DNA from 3 places in the Streptomyces sp. NPDC021100 genome. Region 3 is predicted to be linked to each of the others. Evidence: riboswitches for the same ligand, from Rfam matches in the RefSeq annotation. Region 3 holds a riboswitch; each other region holds the start of a gene.

Region 1 (6,249 bases), on a different contig from region 3:
GTGGAAGACGACGCGGCGCAGCTCGGCGCCGTGCATCTCGGTGCCGGCCAGGACGCCGGCGGTGAACTCGGCGTCCAGCCAGGTGGTGTCCGCCAGGTTGGTGCCGACCACGCGGACGGCGTGCAGCCACACGTCGTCGAACCGGGAGCGCCGGAAGCCGCCGCGCTCGAAGACCGCCGAGGAGAACGCCGCCTCGCTGAAGAGGGAGCTGCCGCCCTGCGCCTCCTCGAAGACGGAGCCGTCGAAGTGGACGCTCTCGTAACTGCCGCCCCGTTCCATCGGGCCCGTGAACGGCTCCAGGCGGTGGGCGTAGGGCAGTTCGGTCAGTTCTCGGGAGGCGGGGATGCGCATGCGCCGCAGCCTACGCGGTACGGCCGGCCCGCCCGCGTGCTCGCCGGCCGTCTAGGACGCGGGGGCCGCGGTGGCGGGGGCGGCGGCGGGTGCGCCGAGTGCCGACAGCAGGACGCCGAGGAGCTGCTGGAGGTCGCCGAGGATCTTGGTCACGTCGGCGGCGAGGCCGAGGACGTTGGCCGCGGCCAGGTCCACCAGGGCCTGGTTGACATCCTTGATGAGCTGGTCCACCACTTTCTGGATGTCCGCGGCGAGGTCCCGCTGGGCGGTTCCCGGCTGACCCGGCTGGGGCTGTGGGACATGCGCCTTGACGGAGGCGCGCAGCCGCGCGGCCTGCTCCGTGAGCTGCCGCTGCATCTCCCGCAGCTTGGCGAGGTCCGGCTTGGCCGCCTGGAGCTCCTTGCCGATCCGGGCGCCCAGCGAGAGGACGTCGCCCAGGCTTCCGACCGTGGTCAGCCGGTCGGCGGTGTCCGAGGCGGGCACCGTTTCCGCCCTCTCCGCCGTATCCACCGTCTCCGCCGCCGGGCGCTCCGGCGCCGGGTCCGCCGCGAGGGCCGGCCCGGCGACGGCCAGGACCAGCGAGCAGCAGGCCGCTAGGGCGATGGTGGTCGTTCTGCTGATGCGCATGCGGGCAACTCCCTCCAGGAACGTCCCTCATGGGGACGAGGCCCACGGTGTGCCGCGGCGCGGGGCCCCGCAACCGCTCGCCGGGACGGGGCGGGGCGCTTCCGCTGCGGCCCGCACCCGCTCTGACCTGCTCTCTTGACGCGGTCGGCCATTCTTGCCGGGGCCGGCGGGGCGTTCGGCCGGGAGGGTGCCCCGGTCCCGCCCCTTCCCGTTTCCTCCAGGGCTGCGCCCCGGACCCCCTTGTCGCGGCTCCGCGGGCGCGGGGGCTGGCCCCCGCAAGAAACGGGAAGGGGCGGGACCGGGGCACCCTCCCCGCCGGGGCACAATGCATCACGTGCCCCGAAACACCATCACCCCCACCACCCCCTGCCCCTGCGGCCTCCCCGCCGCCTACGGCGACTGCTGCGGCGCCTTCCACGAAGGCGCGAAGCAAGCCCCCACCGCCGAACGCCTCATGCGCTCCCGCTACAGCGCCTTCGTCGTGGGCGACGCCGCGTACCTCCTCCGCACCTGGCACTCCGCCACCCGCCCGCCGTCCCTCGACCTCGACCCGAAGGTCCGCTGGACGGGCCTGGAGATCCTGGCGACCTCGGCGGGCACCGCGTTCCACCAGGAGGGCACGGTGGAGTTCCGCGCCCACTGCGTGGTGCGGGGACAGGAGGACGCGCAGCACGAGCTGAGCCGCTTCGTCCGGGAGAACGGCGCCTGGGTCTACGTGGACGCCGCCTGAAGACGCTCCGGCTCCCAGTCGGTCTCGTAGAACCTCACCCGCTCGTCTTCCCCCGCGAGCCGCATCCCCGCCGCCGTCATGACGCGGTGGGACGGGACGTTGTCGTGGTCGGCGTCGCCCTTCACCCGCCGGACGCCCCGCGTCCGCGCCGACGCCAGGGCGGCGCGGAGCGCTTCGGAGGCGTACCCCTTCCCGCGCTCGGCGGGCAGCAGCCCGTAGCCGACGGTCACGGCCCCGTCCTCGTCGGCGGGCCCGTGGAAGTCCAGCCCGCCGACCACGCGCCCGTCCTCCCGGCGCCGTATCTCGTAGGCTCCCGGATGCCGCCCGGGCCCCTCCCGTTCCGCCGTCAGGAACCGCCGCGCGGCCTTCACGTCGTCGTCCTCCGGATACCCGGGTACCCAGTGCGGCAGCAGCTCCGGGTCCTCGGCGGCGATGTTCTCCGCCTCGGCGACGGTGAGGCGGTGCAGGATGAGCCGGGCTGTCACAAGGTCGTCCATGGCCCGACGGCTATCACCCGCCGACACGGGCCCGCATCGGTTTTTCGCCGTCCCCGCACCGGGACGTCGTCCCTCCGGGCGGCTCTCACCTGAAGGAGACGGGCCGGCGCCGCCGATGAGGCGCCGGCCCGAATGAGACATCAGGTGTCAGACGTCAGCGCACGCGGCCGTACCAGACGCTGTTGGACCAGATCTTCTCCAGGCGGACCTTCTTGCCGGTGCCGGGAGCGTGCCAGATCTTGTTTCCACCCGCGTAGATGCCCACGTGGTAGACGTTGCTGCCGGAGTGGAAGAACACCAGGTCGCCGACGGAGCGGGAGCCGCGCGAGATGTGCCGCGTGGCGTTGTACTGGTCGGCGGCGACGCGGGGGAGCTTCTTGCCGGCCTTCTTGAACGAGTAGAGCGTCAGGCCCGAGCAGTCGAAGCGGTTGGGGCCGGTGGCGCCCCACTGGTACGGGGAGCCGCTCTTGGACGCCGCGACCTTGACGGCCTGGGAGCCCGGGGTGGCCGCCTGGGCGTCCCCGGCCATGCCGGGGAGCAGGACGGACGCCGCGACAGTGGCGGCGGTGAGGGCCGATGCGGTTCCGGCCCGGGAGATGAGCGCGGGTATGCGAGGCAGCGCAGACATGCCGAGTAAGCCCTTCGTCATCCGCCTGCGAAAGATGACCTGTCGGGTTCGGGCTGACAAAGTTGCCCGGCCACCATGTGGCTTCACCCCTAGGACCACCGCCATCGTGGTCCGTCGTGCCTGGGTCTCCCGCTCCTGCCGATCCGCGTGTATCCGGTCCGCACCCGGAGCGGCGGCAGGACTCGGCGTCCGCCCGGGTGGCCCGCCTCTGTGACGGGTTCTTGGTTGTTCGGTGCATGATCCTGCACCATCCACCGGCGAAATCCGGTGCCGAAACGGCCGTCTGTGAGGTTCTTCACGCCGGCCGGAAGGTTTCATTCCGGCGGCTTGACCCCTTCTCAGCAGGGACGACGCCAGGAATTGAGACCGAGTTTCTTCTGCATGGAACTGAGCCCCAGATCCTTGGTCCGACCGCAGAACTCCCCCGGATCCAGCTTGTATTCGACGTGGAACACCGCCTTGCCGCGCTTCACGAAGGGCGACAGTTTGTCGCATTCGCGGAACTCGGCGCACTGTTCGTTCACGGCGAAGTCGAAGTCGCCGACGAGGTCCGGGATCTGGTCGAGGTCGTTCTTGAGACCGACGGACATTCCGCGGTCATGGGCGAGCCGTGCGATCAGGCGGTTGAACGCCAATTGGTGGGCGGCGGTGAGGGGGAAGCCCGTCTCGTTCCGGAACCCCTCGGTCAGGTCCGGTTCGACGGCGTCGAAGCCCTTCTTCCGGCACATGTCGAAACGTTCCGCCATGATCGGTTCGAGGACGTCGAGCCGCCGGATGTCCAGCCACTTCTCGCCCTTCCAGCCGTCGTTGTCCGCGCCGAGCACCGCCTCCGGGAACTTCTTCGCGTCGGGCCGCCAGTCCTCGTACGCGCCCACGTTGACGTAGCAGACGACCTTGCGGCCGTCGGCGTGCAGCCGTTCCACGGTCGCCGCGTCGTTCTCGAAGCCGTCGATGTCGTAGACGGGGACGTCCACCGAGGTGTCGACCTTCCCGTCGAGCTGCCACTGCCAGCGGGTGCCGGGGCGCGGCTGCCAGCGCGCCGCCCGGTCGGCGGGCTTCCCCGACGACGGGGCGGCGGATTCCGGTGTGGACGGGCCGGCGGACGGGGTGTCCCGGGACGGCGCCGGGCTCGTGCCGCGCCGGGGTTTCCCGGGCGCCGTGTCCCGGTGGCCGGGCCGGGGTTGCGCCGACGCGCTGGGCCTGCCGTCCCGCTCGGGCCCGTCGGCCTGGTCCTCGTCCTCCGAGCCCGACCCCGAGCAGCCGGCGGCGACGAGCAGGGCCGCGGCCGTCAACGCCCCGGCGCCCAGGGCCCGGCGGGCCCCGCGGCGCCGGGGGCCGCCCGGTTCCGGGCGTGCGGCTCCCAGACGGGTGGATGTCAGACGTGCGGATTTCAGGCGCTCGTCGGTGGTGCGGTCTGCCATGGGTTCTCTCCTGTTCCCGGCACCGCGCAGTGCACTCCCGCGCCGCGCAGTCCGGCCGTGCGGGACACATGACCGGCCCGCTCCTGGGGCACACCGTAGACCAAGTGGCAGAAGAGCGAGGGGAGATGGCCCTTGGTCCAGTCCGGGACCCCGGCCGTCCGGTACGCCTCCCAGTCGCCCTCGAAGGTCACGAGCAGATCGGCGATCCGCGCGTACCCGGGGTCCGGGTGCGTCCCGTGGTTGAACACGACCGTACGTCCCCCCAACGCCCGCGCGCACGCGGCGAGTCGGCGGTAACGGGCGAGGAACTCGGGGGCCGTGGGCACCTGGTCGAGGAATACCCCGTCGACGCCGTACCAGCCGCGGTGCCTGCGGACGTCCGCCAGTACCGCGCGCGGCGGCCGGCGCCCGTAGCCGGTGTCCACGTACCCCAGCACCGGGACCCCCGCGTCCCGGAGCCGGCCGGCGGCGGTGCGGAAGGCCGGGTCGGGCCGGCGCCCCGGGCCGTCGGCGGCGTTGAGCACCACGCCGCGCAGCGCGGGGGCGGCCCGCAGCAGGGCCGCCCACGCGCCGGGGTCCACCGCCGGGTGGACGTACAGCGGTACGAGCAGCCGCCGGTCCCCGGGCGGCGCCGTCACCGTGGCGCCCGCGCCGGCCGGAGCCGGGCGTCGGCCCACAGGTCGGCGAGGGTGGTGTCGAACGCGTACTCCGGCCGCCAGCCGAGCGCCCGTTCGGCGGCCGTGACGTCGGCCTGCTGCCAGGGCAGCGCCGCCGAGCGCGGCGAGCCGTCGCCGGTCTCGTCGACGCGCCCCCGGAAGCCGGCGGCCCGCGCCAGCCCCTCGGCGACCTCCCGGGCCGTGTGCGCCGTCCCGCTGCCGATGTTGAGCACGCCGGTGACCGGCTCGGGGGCGGTGACGGCGAGCACGACCGCCCGGGCCACGTCCCGCGCGTCGACGAAGTCGCGGTGCGCGGAGAGGTCCCCGGTGCGGACGATCCCGTCGGGGCCGGCCTCCCGGATCCCCTCGGCGAGCCGGCCGGGCAGCGACGTGGGCGGCGAGCCGGGGCCCAGCGGGTTGAACACCCGCAGCACGAGCGCGTCCAGCCCCGAGCCGGTGACCGCCAGCGTGCCCGCCAGCTTGGCGGCGCCGTAGAGGCCCAGTGGGGCGGTGGGGGCGGACTCGGTGAGCGAACGGGCGCCGCCCCCCGCCCCGTACTCGGCGGCCGACCCGAGGTGCACCAGCCGGGCGGCGGGCGCGGCCAGCCGCAGCGCCTCGCACAGCACCGCCGGGCCGCGCGCGTTGACGGCGGTCAGGGCGGTGGCGCCGCCGCCGGTGACCCCTGCGCAGTTGACGACGGCGTCGGGGGCCGCGCCGCGCAGGGCGACGGCCAGGTCGGCGGGGTCGGCGCCGGCCAGGTCGCAGGGGAGGGCGGCGCCCGGCGACCGGCCGCCGTCGAGCACCCGCGCGCCGGGGAGGGCGCGCAGCCGCTCGGCGGCGTGCCGGCCCAGGAAGCCGGTCGCGCCCAGGACGAGGATCCGCATGCGGGTCGTTCACGCTCCTTTGATCAGCAGGTCGCGGCGGTGGGAGAACTCCGCGTTGGCCCGGTCGTAGTCGTCGGGGCGCCCGATGTCCAGCCAGTAGCCGTCGAACTCGTAGGCGTTCGGCGGTGTCCCGGCGGCGAGCAGGTCGAGGACCAGCTCGTCGAAGCCGAGCGGCAGGCCGGGCGTGTAGCGGGCCAGGGCGTCGCGGGTGACTCCGTAAACGCCCATCGAGACGCGGTAGTCGATGCTGGGCTTCTCGGAGAACCCGGTGACGCGGCCGGACTCGGTGGTCAGCACGCCGAAGTCGATGCTGACCTTGCGGGCGTAGGTGGCGATGGTGAGCGGGGCGCCGGAGGCGCGGTGGTCGCGCAGGACGTCGGCGAAGTCGAGGTCGGTGAGGACGTCGCCGTTCATCACCAGGAAGTGCTCGGGCAGCCGGTCCGCCATGGTGAGCA
Region 2 (6,249 bases), on a different contig from region 3:
GATGTACGAGCTCGTCGAGGCCATCGAGACGGGCGACCGCGAAGCGCTCCGCGAGGAGCTCGGCGACGTGCTGCTCCAGGTGGTCTTCCACGCGCGCATCGCCCAGGACGACCCCGACGAGCCGTTCGCGATCGACGACGTGGCGGGGACCATCGTCGAGAAGCTCGTCCACCGGCACCCCCATGTCTTCGGCGACGCGGAGGCGGAGACTCCGGAGGACGTCAGGGCGCACTGGACGCGGACCAAGGCCGCCGAGAAGCGCCGCGCGTCCCTGACCGAGGGCGTCCCGCTGGGGCAGCCGGCCCTCGCGCTGGCCGCCAAGCTGGCCTCCCGCGTCCGCGCCGAGGGCCTGGACGTGCCCCTCCCGGCCGGTGAGGGCGTCGGATACGCGCTGCTGGCCATGGCGGTCCGGGCCGAGGCGGAGGGTGTCGAGCCGGAGACCGCGCTGCGGGCCGCCGCCCGTACGTACCGGGACGCGATCCGGCAGGCCGAGGCGGAGGCGGACGGTGGCGGGGAAGACGGTGGCGGGGAAGGGGCCGCGTAGCCCCGCGCGGTCCCGCGTGCCCGGCGGCGGTTGCACACCCGTTCGGCTCAGTGACGGTCTTGACCGGGCGCCCTCCGGGTAACCGGACTGCATGCGTACCGATGAGATGGTTCTCGCCCTGCCCGCCTGGGTCGGCGGCGCCGCCCCCTTCGCCGTCGGGCTCTGTGTCGGCGCCCTGCTGCTCCTCGCCTTCGTGTACGGACGGCGGTGGCGTGACAAGGAACCGCCGCCCCCGAGCCAGCCGCAGCGGCGGCAGGGCGCCTGGCAGACGCGCGAGGAGCACGACCGGGGGCCGTCCTCGCCGGACCACGGGCCGGGGCACGAGGACAACGACGACGCCGTCGGCTACGTGACCGAGCACCGGGAGGCGGACCCGCTGCGCACCGAGGGCCCGGGGGAGCGCGTTCTTCCGCACGAGCTCCGGAACCCCGGGAGCCACGAGGAGGAGCTCACCGAGGAGCGCCGGAAGTGGAACCCCGGGAGCAGCGGCGCCTTCGGCAGCGGCGGGGGCGGCCACCACTAGGTCCCCATTGGACGGCCGCCCCTGGACGACCGTCGCCGGGCGGTCACCACGGAAGCGGGCGGGCGGGGCCGCGCCCCGCCCCGCGCCCCCTAGTAGCGTCGGACCGTGCACGACAAAACCGACGACCACACCGCTGCCGCCCCGCCCGCCCTCCCCGAGGGCCCCACGCCTCCCCTCTTCACCTGGGAGTTCGCGAGCGACCCCTACCCGGCGTACGCCTGGCTCCGTGAGCACGCCCCCGTGCACCGGACTGCCCTGCCGAGCGGGGTGGAGGCGTGGCTGGTGACCCGGTACGCCGACGCGCGGCAGGCGCTGGCCGACCAGCGGCTGTCGAAGAACCCCGTGCACCACTCCGAGGCTGCGCACGGCAAGGGCAAGGTGGGCATTCCGGGCGAGCGGAGCGCCAACCTCATGACGCACCTGCTCAACATCGACCCCCCGGACCACACCCGCCTCCGCCGTCTGGTCTCCAAGGCGTTCACGCCCCGGCGCGTCGCCGAGTTCGCGCCCCGCGTGCAGGAGCTCACCGACCGGCTCATCGACGGGTTCGCGGAGCGCGGGGAGGCGGACCTCATCCACGAGTTCGCGTTCCCGCTCCCCATCTACGCCATCTGCGACATGCTCGGCGTCCCGCCGGAGGACCAGGACGACTTCCGGGACTGGGCCGGGATGATGATCCGGCACGGCGGCGGGCCGCGCGGCGGAGTGGCCCGTTCCGTGAAGCGGATGCGGACGTACCTCGCGGAGCTGATCCACCGCAAGCGCGAGGACCTGGGCGACGACCTGATCTCCGGGTTGATCAGGGCGAGCGACCACGGCGAGCACCTCACCGAGAACGAGGCCGCCGCCATGGCCTTCATCCTGCTCTTCGCCGGCTTCGAGACCACCGTCAACCTCATCGGCAACGGCACGTACGCGCTCCTGCGCAACCCCGGGGAGCGCGAGCGCCTGCAGCGCGCGCTGGCCGCCGGGGACGAGAGCCTGCTGGAGACCGGGGTGGAGGAGCTGCTCCGGTACGACGGTCCGGTGGAACTGGCCACCTGGCGGTTCGCCACCCGGGACCTGACGATCGGCGGACAGCGCATCGCGGAGGGCGACCCCGTGCTCGTCGTCCTCGCGGCGGCCGACCGGGATCCGGAACGGTTCGCCGAGCCCGACACCCTCGACCTCGCCCGCAGTGACAATCAGCACCTCGGGTACGGGCACGGAATCCATTACTGCCTCGGGGCGCCGCTGGCGCGGCTGGAGGGCCGGACGGCGCTCGCGACGTTGCTGCGACGCCTCCCCGACCTGCGGCTTTCCGCTGATCCGGCCGATCTCAGATGGCGCGGCGGGCTCATCATGCGGGGCCTGCGGACCCTGCCCGTGGCCTTCTCTCCGGAGCCCGGGCAGACGGGCACATGACTATACGTCAACTCGGCTTGACCATTGCACGGCGCTGATCGCGGTGGGTTGTGGCGCCTGAGGGCCGTGGCTATCTTCTGCCGTCATATTCAGCAGCCACACGATCGGCGGCGGTCAGCAGCCGGTCGGCAGCAATATGAGAGGTGATCGCATGCTCTCCGGGAAAGGCCGACATCGCCGTCCCCGTCAACTGCCCGCCGTGGTCGTCGCCGCGGGCGTGACGGGCGCCGGGATCGCCATGCCCCTGCTCGGTGCCACCACCGCCGACGCCGCGGACGCCCCCACCTGGGACCGCGTCGCCCAGTGCGAGAGCGGCGGCCTGTGGAGCGCGGACACGGGCAACGGGTTCTACGGCGGACTGCAGCTCACCCCCGACATGTGGAAGCAGTACGGCGGAACGGAGTTCGCGCCGCGCCCCGACCAGGCCAGCCGCGCCCAGCAGATCGCCGTCGCCCAGCGGATCCTCGAAGCCCGCGGCCCGTACGCCTGGCCCGCCTGCGCGGTGAAGTCCGACCTGGCCAAGGACGGCCGTGCGCCGGAGGTCAACCCGGGCATGCCGCACGACGCGGTCGAGGGGTCGTCGCACGCGCCGGCTTCCGGGACGTCCGGGAAGACCGACTCCGACCGGTCGCGGGACACGTCGTCCGACAAGGCCGACGGCAAGACCGAGGGCACGACCGACAAGAAGGCCGACGGGAAGTCGTCCGACAAGGCCTCCGGGAAGACGTCGGACACCTCCGCCGGGAAGGACGCCTCCTCCGAGCGGCCGACGACCGGCGACAAGGGCGGGAAGGCCGGCGAGCACGGCACCACCGGCAACTCCGGTACCACCGATGCCTCCGGTAAGCCGGGCCGGCCGGAGAAGCCGTCCGGTGACGACCGCGACACGTCCACCGGCTCGTCCGCCGGCGGCAAGCACCGCAAGCCGGCCGGTGACGCCACGGACACCGCGGCCGACGGGCAGAAGACCGGCCGGGACGGCGGCGCTGACTCCGGAACGTCCGCCTCCGGCACGACGGATGAGCGCACGAGCGCCGGCGCGGACGACGCCGGCACCGGCAAGCACCGCGCGGAGCCGTCCGGTTCCGGCGGGGAACGCGCCTCGCGCGGCGCCGAGCGCGGGCGCGCGGACGCGTCCGCCGTGCACGACTACACCGTGCGCCCCGGTGACAACCTGTCAGAGATCGCGGAGCAGCACCGGGTCGAGGGCGGCTGGCACCGCGTGTACCAGGACAACAAAAAGGTCGTCGGGGGCGATCCGGACCTTATTCACCCCGGTCAGCAGCTCGAACTGAAGAAGTAGCGGGGAAGTTCGCGTCGAATGTCCGTTCCGGATGAAAGTGAGACATGGGTCTCGTTGACATCCGCGCGGAGACGGCTCGTCAGAAACCCGTGAAACCACCTTCACCTGCGGAAACAGTGGGTTCCCCGGGGTGGGTGGAGCAGACGGTGGCTGAAAAGGAGGGTTTGAACCCGTCGGCCGTCTGTGCTTACCGTCGTCATCGCTCGCCATCGCGAGCACCACGGTCGTCACGCCGAATCCTGCCGGCGGCCGGGGGAGTCGTCGCGCAAGCGCCGTAGGCAGGAGCGGGGGAACCACGGTAGGTCGCCGGAACGGTTCATCGGTCAACGACCGACGTACCGGAACGGCTTGGGGTGAAGCCTGGTGAGCGCAAGCCACCGGGCCGGGCAACTCACGCCCGAACCCGACAGCTCACCTCGTAGGCGCCGGTGAGGAAACCGAGTCATGTCCAAGGGCAAGCACCGTCGTCCGAACAAGGCCGTCCGCATCGCCACGCTCGCGGGTGTCACCGGCGCCGCAGTCGCCGCCCCGCTGATGATGGCCACGTCCGCCCACGCCGCCTCCGTGCAGACCTGGGACCGCGTGGCCCAGTGCGAGTCCGGCGGCAACTGGTCGATCAACACCGGCAACGGCTACTACGGCGGCCTGCAGTTCTCGCAGTCCTCGTGGGCGGCCATGGGCGGTACCCAGTACGCTCCGCGCGCCGACCTCGCCAGCAAGGGCCAGCAGATCCTGGTCGCCGAGAAGCTGCTCGCCGCCCAGGGCCCCGGCGCCTGGGGCTGCGCCGGCGAGGGCGGCCTGACCCGCGGTGGCGGTTCCCCGGACGTCGACACCTCCGGCTCCGGCAAGGTCGTCTCCAAGTCGGCCTCCGGCCAGCGTGCGACGGGCCAGAGCCACGCCGACCGCAGCGAGCGCAAGGCGGCGCCGAAGCACGCCGCTCCGCAGCGGGAGGCCGACGAGGCCCCGGCCGCGCCGGCCGCCAAGCCGGCCGCGCCGAAGCACGCCGCGCCGAAGACCGTCAAGATGGGCGACGGGGAGTACCAGGTCAAGGAAGGCGACACCCTCGCCAAGATCGCCGAGGCCAAGAAGGTCAAGGGCGGCTGGGAGAAGCTCTACGACCGCAACAAGGACGTCGTGGAGAGCGCCGACCTCATCTTCCCCGGCCAGAAGCTGCACCTCAGCTGAGGCTGAGGGGTCTTCCGGGGGCGTGTGCCGTACGCGGCCGGGCCCCCGGCCGAGGCCCTGACCGGGGCCCCGCGGCCGGGCGGCGCGTACCGCCGCCCGTACCGCCGGCGTTCCCGGTGCGGCACCCGACCACCGGCCCGGGCCCCCTTCCCGGGCCGCAGCGGAACCGCCCCGCTCTGATGCGATCGATCCCCCCCCGAGCCGCATCGGAGCGGGGCTTCGCCGTGCCCGGGCGCGCGTCGGGTCCGGTGCGCGTCAGGCCGGGGCGCGGACCGCGTTCCGGGGCGCGAAGGCGTGCTCGGGCGCGGGCCGTTCCGGGGCGCGACTGTTCCCGGAGGCATACCGTTCCGAGGCGCGAAACGCCCCGGGCGCGTACCGTTCCGAGGCGCGGGGGCACTGTCGGACGCGCACCCTCCCGGGCCGTGAACCGCTCCCGAGCGCGCGCCGTTTCCGCGCGCCCGGCGGCCGCCCCGCGCGCCGGCCGCCCCACCCGGCCCCACCCGGCCACGTACGGATGCGCCTCCCCCGCCCCGCCCGGTCCCGCCCGCCGTCCGGTTCCCGAATCGGTTCCGCACCGGGTTCCCGCACCGGTTCCCCCTTGAGCGAACAGCTCGCCCATTCGCCCTTGATCTCGGCGTTTGTGCCATTTTTCCGGCGGGGTGGCGCTCCGGGGGCGGGTGGACCCTCCGGCGCCCGTTAGGCTCGTGCTGCAGAACGCTGGAGTACCCAGACACACACGAAGGAGACCCTCGTGCCGTCCATCGACGTCGTCGTAGCTCGCGAGATCCTCGACTCGCGAGGCAACCCCACGGTCGAGGTCGAGGTCGGCCTCGACGACGGCTCCACCGGCCGCGCCGCCGTGCCGTCCGGTGCCTCGACCGGTGCCTTCGAGGCCATCGAGCTCCGCGACGGGGACAAGAACCGCTACCTGGGCAAGGGCGTCGAGAAGGCCGTGCTGGCCGTCATCGAGCAGATCGGCCCGGAGCTCGTCGGCTACGACGCCACCGAGCAGCGCCTGATCGACCAGGCCATGTTCGACCTGGACGCCACCGACAACAAGGGCTCCCTGGGCGCCAACGCCATCCTGGGCGTCTCCCTGGCCGTCGCGCACGCCGCCTCCGAGGCGTCGGACCTCCCCCTCTTCCGCTACCTCGGCGGCCCGAACGCGCACCTGCTGCCCGTTCCGATGATGAACATCCTGAACGGCGGCTCGCACGCCGACTCCAACGTGGACATCCAGGAGTTCATGATCGCGCCGATCGGCGCCGAGTCCTTCTCCGAGGCGCTGCG
Region 3 (6,249 bases):
ACCGCGAACGGCAGCTCGGTCACCACCAGGCCCTTGCGGCGGGCCGTCACGTTCTCGACGGAGACGGTGGCGCGGATCTTGAAGGTGCCGCGGCCCGTCTCGTACGCGTCCCGGATGCCGCTCAGCCCGACGATCCGGCCGCCCGTGGGCAGATCGGGGCCGGGGACGTACCTCATCAGGGTGTCGAGGTCGGCGTTCGGATGCCGGATCAGGTGCCGGGCGGCGGCGATCACCTCGCCCAGGTTGTGCGGCGGCATGTTCGTCGCCATGCCGACCGCGATGCCCGTGGCGCCGTTGACCAGCAGGTTCGGGTAGGCGGCCGGCAGCGCGGCCGGCTCCTGCTCGCTGCCGTCGTAGTTGGCCGCGAAGTCGACGGTGTCCTCGTCGATCGACTCCGTCATCAGCGAGGTCGCGGACGCCATCCGGGCCTCGGTGTACCGCATGGCGGCCGGCGGGTCGTCGTTGCCCAGCGAGCCGAAGTTGCCGTGCCCGTCGACCAACGGCACGCGCATGGAGAACGGCTGCGCCATGCGCACCAGCGCGTCGTAGATGGAGGCGTCACCGTGCGGGTGCAGCTTGCCCATCACCTCGCCGACCACGCGCGCGCACTTCACGTAGCCGCGCTCCGGCCGGAGGCCCATCTCGTTCATCTGGAAGAGGATGCGGCGCTGCACCGGCTTCAGGCCGTCGCGGGCGTCGGGCAGGGCGCGGGAGTAGATGACGGAGTAGGCGTACTCGAGGAAGGAGCCCTGCATCTCGTCGACGACGTCGATGTCGAGGATGCGCTCCTCGAACTCTTCCGGCGGCGGGGTCTTCGTGCTGCGGCGGGCCATCGCGGCTGCGGCTCCTTCGGTCGATTGCCGGGGGCGGACTGACGCCGACCATTGTGGACCTCCCCACTGACAACGCCGACCGCGACCCGTCCGCGAGCACCGCGTTGTCGTTGGGGAGGCCCCGGGAACTTCGCCGGATGTCGGTGCGCTTGCATACAGTGACAGCAGTGTTCATCACGCGAGTCGTCGCGGGCGCCGCGGGCGGGTAACCGCGGCGCGGGATGCAGCGAGATATCGAGCGATCGAAGGGACGTACATGCCCATGGGTCACACGGCCGCGCAACAGGCCGGCACCGGCGGCCTGACAGCGACCGAGCACCGCCTGGCCAACGGCTTGCGAGTGGTGCTCTCGGAGGACCACCTGACCCCGGTCGCGGCAGTCTGCCTCTGGTACGACGTCGGCTCGCGCCACGAGGTCAAGGGCCGCACCGGCCTCGCCCACCTCTTCGAGCACCTGATGTTCCAGGGCTCGGCGCAGGTGAAGGGCAACGGCCATTTCGAGCTGGTGCAGGGCGCCGGCGGCTCGCTCAACGGCACCACCAGCTTCGAGCGGACCAACTACTTCGAGACCATGCCCGCCCACCAGCTGGAGCTGGCGCTGTGGCTGGAAGCCGACCGGATGGGCTCGCTGCTCACCGCGCTCGACGACGAGTCCATGGAGAACCAGCGCGACGTCGTCAAGAACGAGCGCCGCCAGCGGTACGACAACGTGCCCTACGGCACCGCGTTCGAGCGGCTGACGGCGATGGTCTACCCCGAGGGCCACCCCTACCACCACACGCCCATCGGCTCGATGGCCGACCTGGACGCCACCTCCCTGGAGGACGCGCGGGAGTTCTTCCGCACGTACTACGCGCCCGGCAACGCCGTCCTCGCCGTGGTCGGCGACATCGATTCCGAGCGGACGCTGGCCTGGATCGAGAAGTACTTCGGGTCCATCCCCGCCCACGACCGCAAGCAGCCGCCGCGCGACGGCGCCCTGCCCGACGTCGTCGGCGAGCAGCTCCGCCAGGTGGTCCGCGAGGAGGTGCCCTCGCGTGCCCTGATGGCCGCCTACCGGCTCCCGCACGACGGCACCCGGGAGGCGGACGCCGCCGACCTGGCACTGACCGTACTCGGCGGCGGTGAGTCCTCGCGGCTGCACAACCGCCTCGTCCGGCACGACCGCACCGCGGTCGCGGCGGGCTTCGGCATGCTGCGCCTCGCGGGCGCCCCCTCACTGGGCTGGCTGGACGTCAAGGCGTCCGCCGGCGCCGAGGTCGCGGACATCGAGACGGCCGTCGACGAGGAGCTGGCCCGCTTCGCGCTGGAGGGGCCCACCGCCCAGGAGATGGAGCGCGCCCAGGCCCAGCTGGAGCGCGAATGGCTGGACCGGCTGGCCACGGTCAGCGGACGCGCCGACGAACTCTGCCGCTTCGCCGTCCTCTTCGGCGACCCGCAGCTCGCCCTGACCGCGGTCCAGCGGGTCCTGGAGGTCACGCCGGAGGAGGTGCGGGCCGTCGCCCAGGCGCGGCTGCGCCCCGACAACCGCGCGGTGCTCGTCTACGAGCCGACCGGGCCCCAGACCGCGGGCGCCGACGAGACAGGCGCCACCGAGGGCGCCATGGCGCAGGAAGCCGACGTACAGGAAGAGGAGACGGCCCAGTGAGCGAAGCCGCAGTCGTGGGCGCCACCGGCACCGCCGGACCCACCATGCAGTTCCACCCGCAGCCCCTGCCGGGCACGGCCACCCCGTGGAACTTCCCGGCCCCCGGCCGCGACCGGCTGCCCAACGGCCTGACCGTGCTGCGCTGCCACCGCCCCGGCCAGCAGGTCGTCGCCGTCGAGGTCAGCCTCGCCGCGCCGCTGGAGGCCGAGCCGGCCGGCCTGGAGGGCGTGGCCACGATCATGGCCCGCGCCTTCTCCGAGGGCACGGACAAGCTCAGCGCCGAGGACTTCACGGCCGAACTGGAGCGCTGCGGCGCCACCCTGGACGCCCACGCCGACCACCCCGGCGTACGGCTCTCCCTGGAGGTCCCCGCCTCCCGGCTGGTCAAGGCGCTGGGCCTGCTCGCCGACGCCCTGCGCGCCCCGGCCTTCCCCGACAACGAGGTCGAGCGCCTCGTCCGCAACCGCCTGGACGAGATCCCGCACGAGCTCGCCAACCCGGCCCGCCGGGCCGCCATGGCGCTCTCCGCCGAGCTCTTCCCGGCCGACTCGCGGATGTCCCGGCCCCGGCAGGGCACGGAGGAGACCGTCGAGCGCATCGACGCCGCCTCCGTACGGGCCTTCTACGAGGCGCACGTCCGCCCGGCCACCGCCACTGCGGTGATCGTGGGCGACCTGACCGGCGTCGACCTGGACCAGGCCCTGGCCGACACTCTCGGCGCCTGGACGGGCTCCCCGGCCGAGCCCCGGCCCGTCCCGCCCGTCTCCGCCGACGACACCGGCCGCGTCGTCATCGTGGACCGCCCGGGCGCCGTCCAGACGCAGCTGCTCATCGGCCGCGTCGGCGCCGACCGGCACGACAGCGTCTGGCCCGCCCAGGTGCTCGGCACGTACTGCCTCGGCGGCACGCTGACCTCCCGTCTGGACCGCGTGCTGCGCGAGGAAAAGGGCTACACCTACGGCGTCCGCTCGTTCGGCCAGGTGCTGCGCTCCGCCCCCGACGGCACCGGCATCGCGATGCTCGCCATCAGCGGCTCCGTGGACACCCCCAACACCGGTCCGGCGCTGGCGGACCTGTGGACGGTGCTGCGCACCCTCGCCGCCGAGGGGCTGACGGACGCCGAGCGCGACGTCGCCGTGCAGAACCTGGTGGGTGTCGCGCCGCTCAAGTACGAGACGGCGGCGGCCGTCGCGGGCACGCTGGCCGACCAGGTCGAGCAGTACCTCCCGGACGACTTCCAGGCCCGGATGTACGAACGCCTCGCGCAGACCGGGACGGTGGAGGCCACCGCGGCCGTCGTGAACGCCTTCCCGGCCGACCGCCTGGTCACCGTGCTGGTCGGGGACGCCGCGGAGATCGCCGAGCCCGTCCGGGCGCTTGGCATCGGCGAGGTGACGGTCGTTTCCGCCTGACGGAAGCTCAAGCCTCCGCATGCGCCCCGGCGCACGCGCGGGGGCGGAGAGGCGCGTGGGCCCTTCGGGGGCCACGCGCCTCCGTTATGCCCGATTTATAGGAGCGGTTGCACCATCCTTCTGTGGCGTGCGTCACTAAAACGGGGTTCCGTTTGCCGTTCGAATCTGACGACGATTAGCTTCATGGCGGCAGCCCGTCGGATCGGAGCCGCAACCGCGGCCCCGGGCAGCCATCGCCGAGTCCCCGTACGGCGCGAGCCAGGGGAGCCGGGGAACCACATGTTCCCTGGGGTGAATCGGGTCCCTCTCCGGAGGGAACCGTAGGAGACCTTCCTGCTCCGAACCCGTCAGCTAACCCGGTAGGCGAGAGGGAAGGAAAGGAACAGCCGCAACCATGGCGTTCACCCGTGCCACCGGGAAGCACCGTCGTCCGAGCCGTGCCGTGCGAGTCGGCGCCAACGTCGCCGGCATAGCCACCCTGAGCGCCGCGGGCGTCGTCGCCGGTGTCGCCGCTCCGGCCTTCGCCGCCTCTCCGGAGGAGGCGCCCCGCGTGCAGGACACCGGCCTCACCCAGGCCGTCGTCATCTCCGACCACGTGGCCGACAGCGTGGACGAGCAGGCCCAGATGCAGCGCGGCGTCGCCGAGCAGGACGCCGCCACCCAGAAGGCCGAGGACGCCGCCAAGGCGCAGGCCGCCCTGGTCAAGAAGCGCGCCGACGAGGCCAAGCGCAAGGCCGAGGCCGAGCGTGCCGAGAAGGCGCGCGCGGCCCGCGAGGAGGAGCGCAAGCGCCTCAACACCTTCGTGATGCCGATCGACGGTTCCTTCGTCTCCACCCAGTACCACGCCTCCAGCGGCCTGTGGTCCTCCGGCAGCCACACCGGCGTCGACTTCCACGCCGAGGAGGGCACCAGCGTTCACGCCGTGGGTGCCGGCACCGTCGTCGAGGCCGGCAACGGCGGCGCCTACGGCAACAACATCGTCATCAAGCACAACGACGGCACGTACACCCAGTACGGCCACCTCTCGTCGATCGGCGTCAGCGTGGGCCAGACCGTCACCCCCGGCCAGCAGATCGGCCTCTCCGGCTCCACCGGCAACGTCACCGGCCCGCACCTGCACTTCGAGGCCCGCACGGCGCCCACCTACGGCTCGGACATCGACCCGGTCGCGTACCTGCGCGCCCACGGCGTCGCCATCTGACCGCGGCCGTCCCCTTTTCTTCCGCCGAGCCCCGCCCGGACCACGCGTCCGCGGCGGGGCTTTCGGCCGTCCGGAGGCGGCGAAGCTTTCCCGCTCTCTCCACTCGGCCCCGCTCTCTTCACTCGGCTCCGTGCGCTCCACTCGGCTCCGTGCGCTCCGCTTGGCCAAATCATTTCCATGGTCTTCCGGCGGCCATCGGAATCCGCGCGGGATTGCCATAGAGTCGAGCGAATCCTGAAGAAGCGTCCCTCGCCCGCGGACCGTCGCTTTTACGCGAGGCCGCGTCGGGGTCGATCCGGAGGTCCGTCCAATGCGGGGACGTTTGTGAACGGCGGGACCGAAGCGGTTCCCGAGAGCCGCCGCGTTTCCGCGCAGGCGGTGTGCACGGCCATCCGCGACGACATCGTCTCCGGCGCCTTCCCGCCCGGCAGCCGGCTCATCGAGGAACTGCTCGCCCGCCGGTACGGCGTCTCGCGCGTCCCGGTCCGGGAGGCGCTCCGCACCCTGGCCTCCGAGGGCTTCGTGACCACGCGCCGGCACGCGGGCGCCTGCGTCGCCGAGCCGACCGAGCAGGAGGCGGCCGACCTGCTGGAGGTGCGGGCGCTGCTGGAGCCGCTGGGGGCCGCCCGGGCCGCGCAGCGGCGGACCGAGGCGCACCTGAAGGTGCTGCGCGGACTGGTCCGGCTGGGCCGGGAGCGCGCCCGCGCCGGGCAGCCGGGCGAGCTGTGCCCGCTGGGCGACTGGTTCGACGAGACGCTCGCCCAGGCGTCCGGCAGCCCCAGCCTGGGCGCGCTGCTCACCCAGGTGCGGCGCAAGATCGCCTGGATGTACGCGCCCGAGCCGCCCGCCCGGCCCGTGGAGACCTGGGAGACGCACGCCGCGCTGGTCGACGCGGTGGTCAGGAGGGACGCGGGGCGTGCCCGGGACATCGCCGCCGGACGGGCCGGACGGGCCCCCGGGGAATTCCGGTTCTGGCGGCCGGTGCCGGCTTCTTCCGCGCCCTCGGCCGGCGTTCGGAAACGCGCCGTTCACACGGCGGGCGCCGGAATGTGACGGCCGTCCGGTATTCCGGAGCCGGCGGTGAATTCCCCCGCGCGGAACGCCCGGTGCTTTCCGGCCGGAATGCGCGCGAGGTGAAACGCGCGAACGGGGCCG

What was found. Region 3 has a riboswitch for cyclic di-AMP ahead of ACH4PU_RS28935 (M23 family metallopeptidase). Riboswitches for the same ligand answer to the same signal wherever they lie in the genome.
Region 1: it holds a riboswitch for cyclic di-AMP, as region 3 does, so the genes downstream of both, ACH4PU_RS05640 (C40 family peptidase) here and ACH4PU_RS28935 (M23 family metallopeptidase) in region 3, are expected to answer to the same signal.
Region 2: it holds a riboswitch for cyclic di-AMP, as region 3 does, so the genes downstream of both, ACH4PU_RS17340 (transglycosylase family protein) here and ACH4PU_RS28935 (M23 family metallopeptidase) in region 3, are expected to answer to the same signal.

What each region holds. Positions count from the first base shown of each region.
Region 1 covers NZ_JBIRQH010000002.1:441,039-447,287, forward strand. The annotation lists gene ACH4PU_RS05620 (pentapeptide repeat-containing protein) at 1-351, opposite strand, end outside; gene ACH4PU_RS05625 (hypothetical protein) at 403-978, opposite strand; gene ACH4PU_RS05630 (YchJ family protein) at 1,304-1,708, shown strand; gene ACH4PU_RS05635 (GNAT family N-acetyltransferase) at 1,690-2,205, opposite strand; gene ACH4PU_RS05640 (C40 family peptidase) at 2,360-2,833, opposite strand; cyclic di-AMP (ydaO/yuaA leader) riboswitch at 2,840-2,991, opposite strand; gene ACH4PU_RS05645 (endo alpha-1,4 polygalactosaminidase) at 3,172-4,254, opposite strand; gene ACH4PU_RS05650 (spherulation-specific family 4 protein) at 4,224-4,892, opposite strand; gene ACH4PU_RS05655 (NAD-dependent epimerase/dehydratase family protein) at 4,889-5,794, opposite strand; gene ACH4PU_RS05660 (sugar phosphate nucleotidyltransferase) at 5,804-6,249, opposite strand, start outside.
Region 2 covers NZ_JBIRQH010000008.1:101,900-108,148, reverse strand. The annotation lists gene ACH4PU_RS17360 (nucleoside triphosphate pyrophosphohydrolase) at 1-544, shown strand, start outside; gene ACH4PU_RS17355 (DUF6479 family protein) at 636-1,067, shown strand; gene ACH4PU_RS17350 (cytochrome P450) at 1,173-2,471, shown strand; gene ACH4PU_RS17345 (transglycosylase family protein) at 2,623-3,774, shown strand; cyclic di-AMP (ydaO/yuaA leader) riboswitch at 4,035-4,214, shown strand; gene ACH4PU_RS17340 (transglycosylase family protein) at 4,219-4,959, shown strand; gene eno (phosphopyruvate hydratase) at 5,711-6,249, shown strand, end outside.
Region 3 covers NZ_JBIRQH010000020.1:64,503-70,751, reverse strand. The annotation lists gene ACH4PU_RS28950 (DNA topoisomerase (ATP-hydrolyzing) subunit A) at 1-833, opposite strand, end outside; gene ACH4PU_RS28945 (M16 family metallopeptidase) at 1,096-2,481, shown strand; gene ACH4PU_RS28940 (M16 family metallopeptidase) at 2,526-3,893, shown strand; cyclic di-AMP (ydaO/yuaA leader) riboswitch at 4,118-4,274, shown strand; gene ACH4PU_RS28935 (M23 family metallopeptidase) at 4,288-5,094, shown strand; gene ACH4PU_RS28930 (GntR family transcriptional regulator) at 5,419-6,147, shown strand.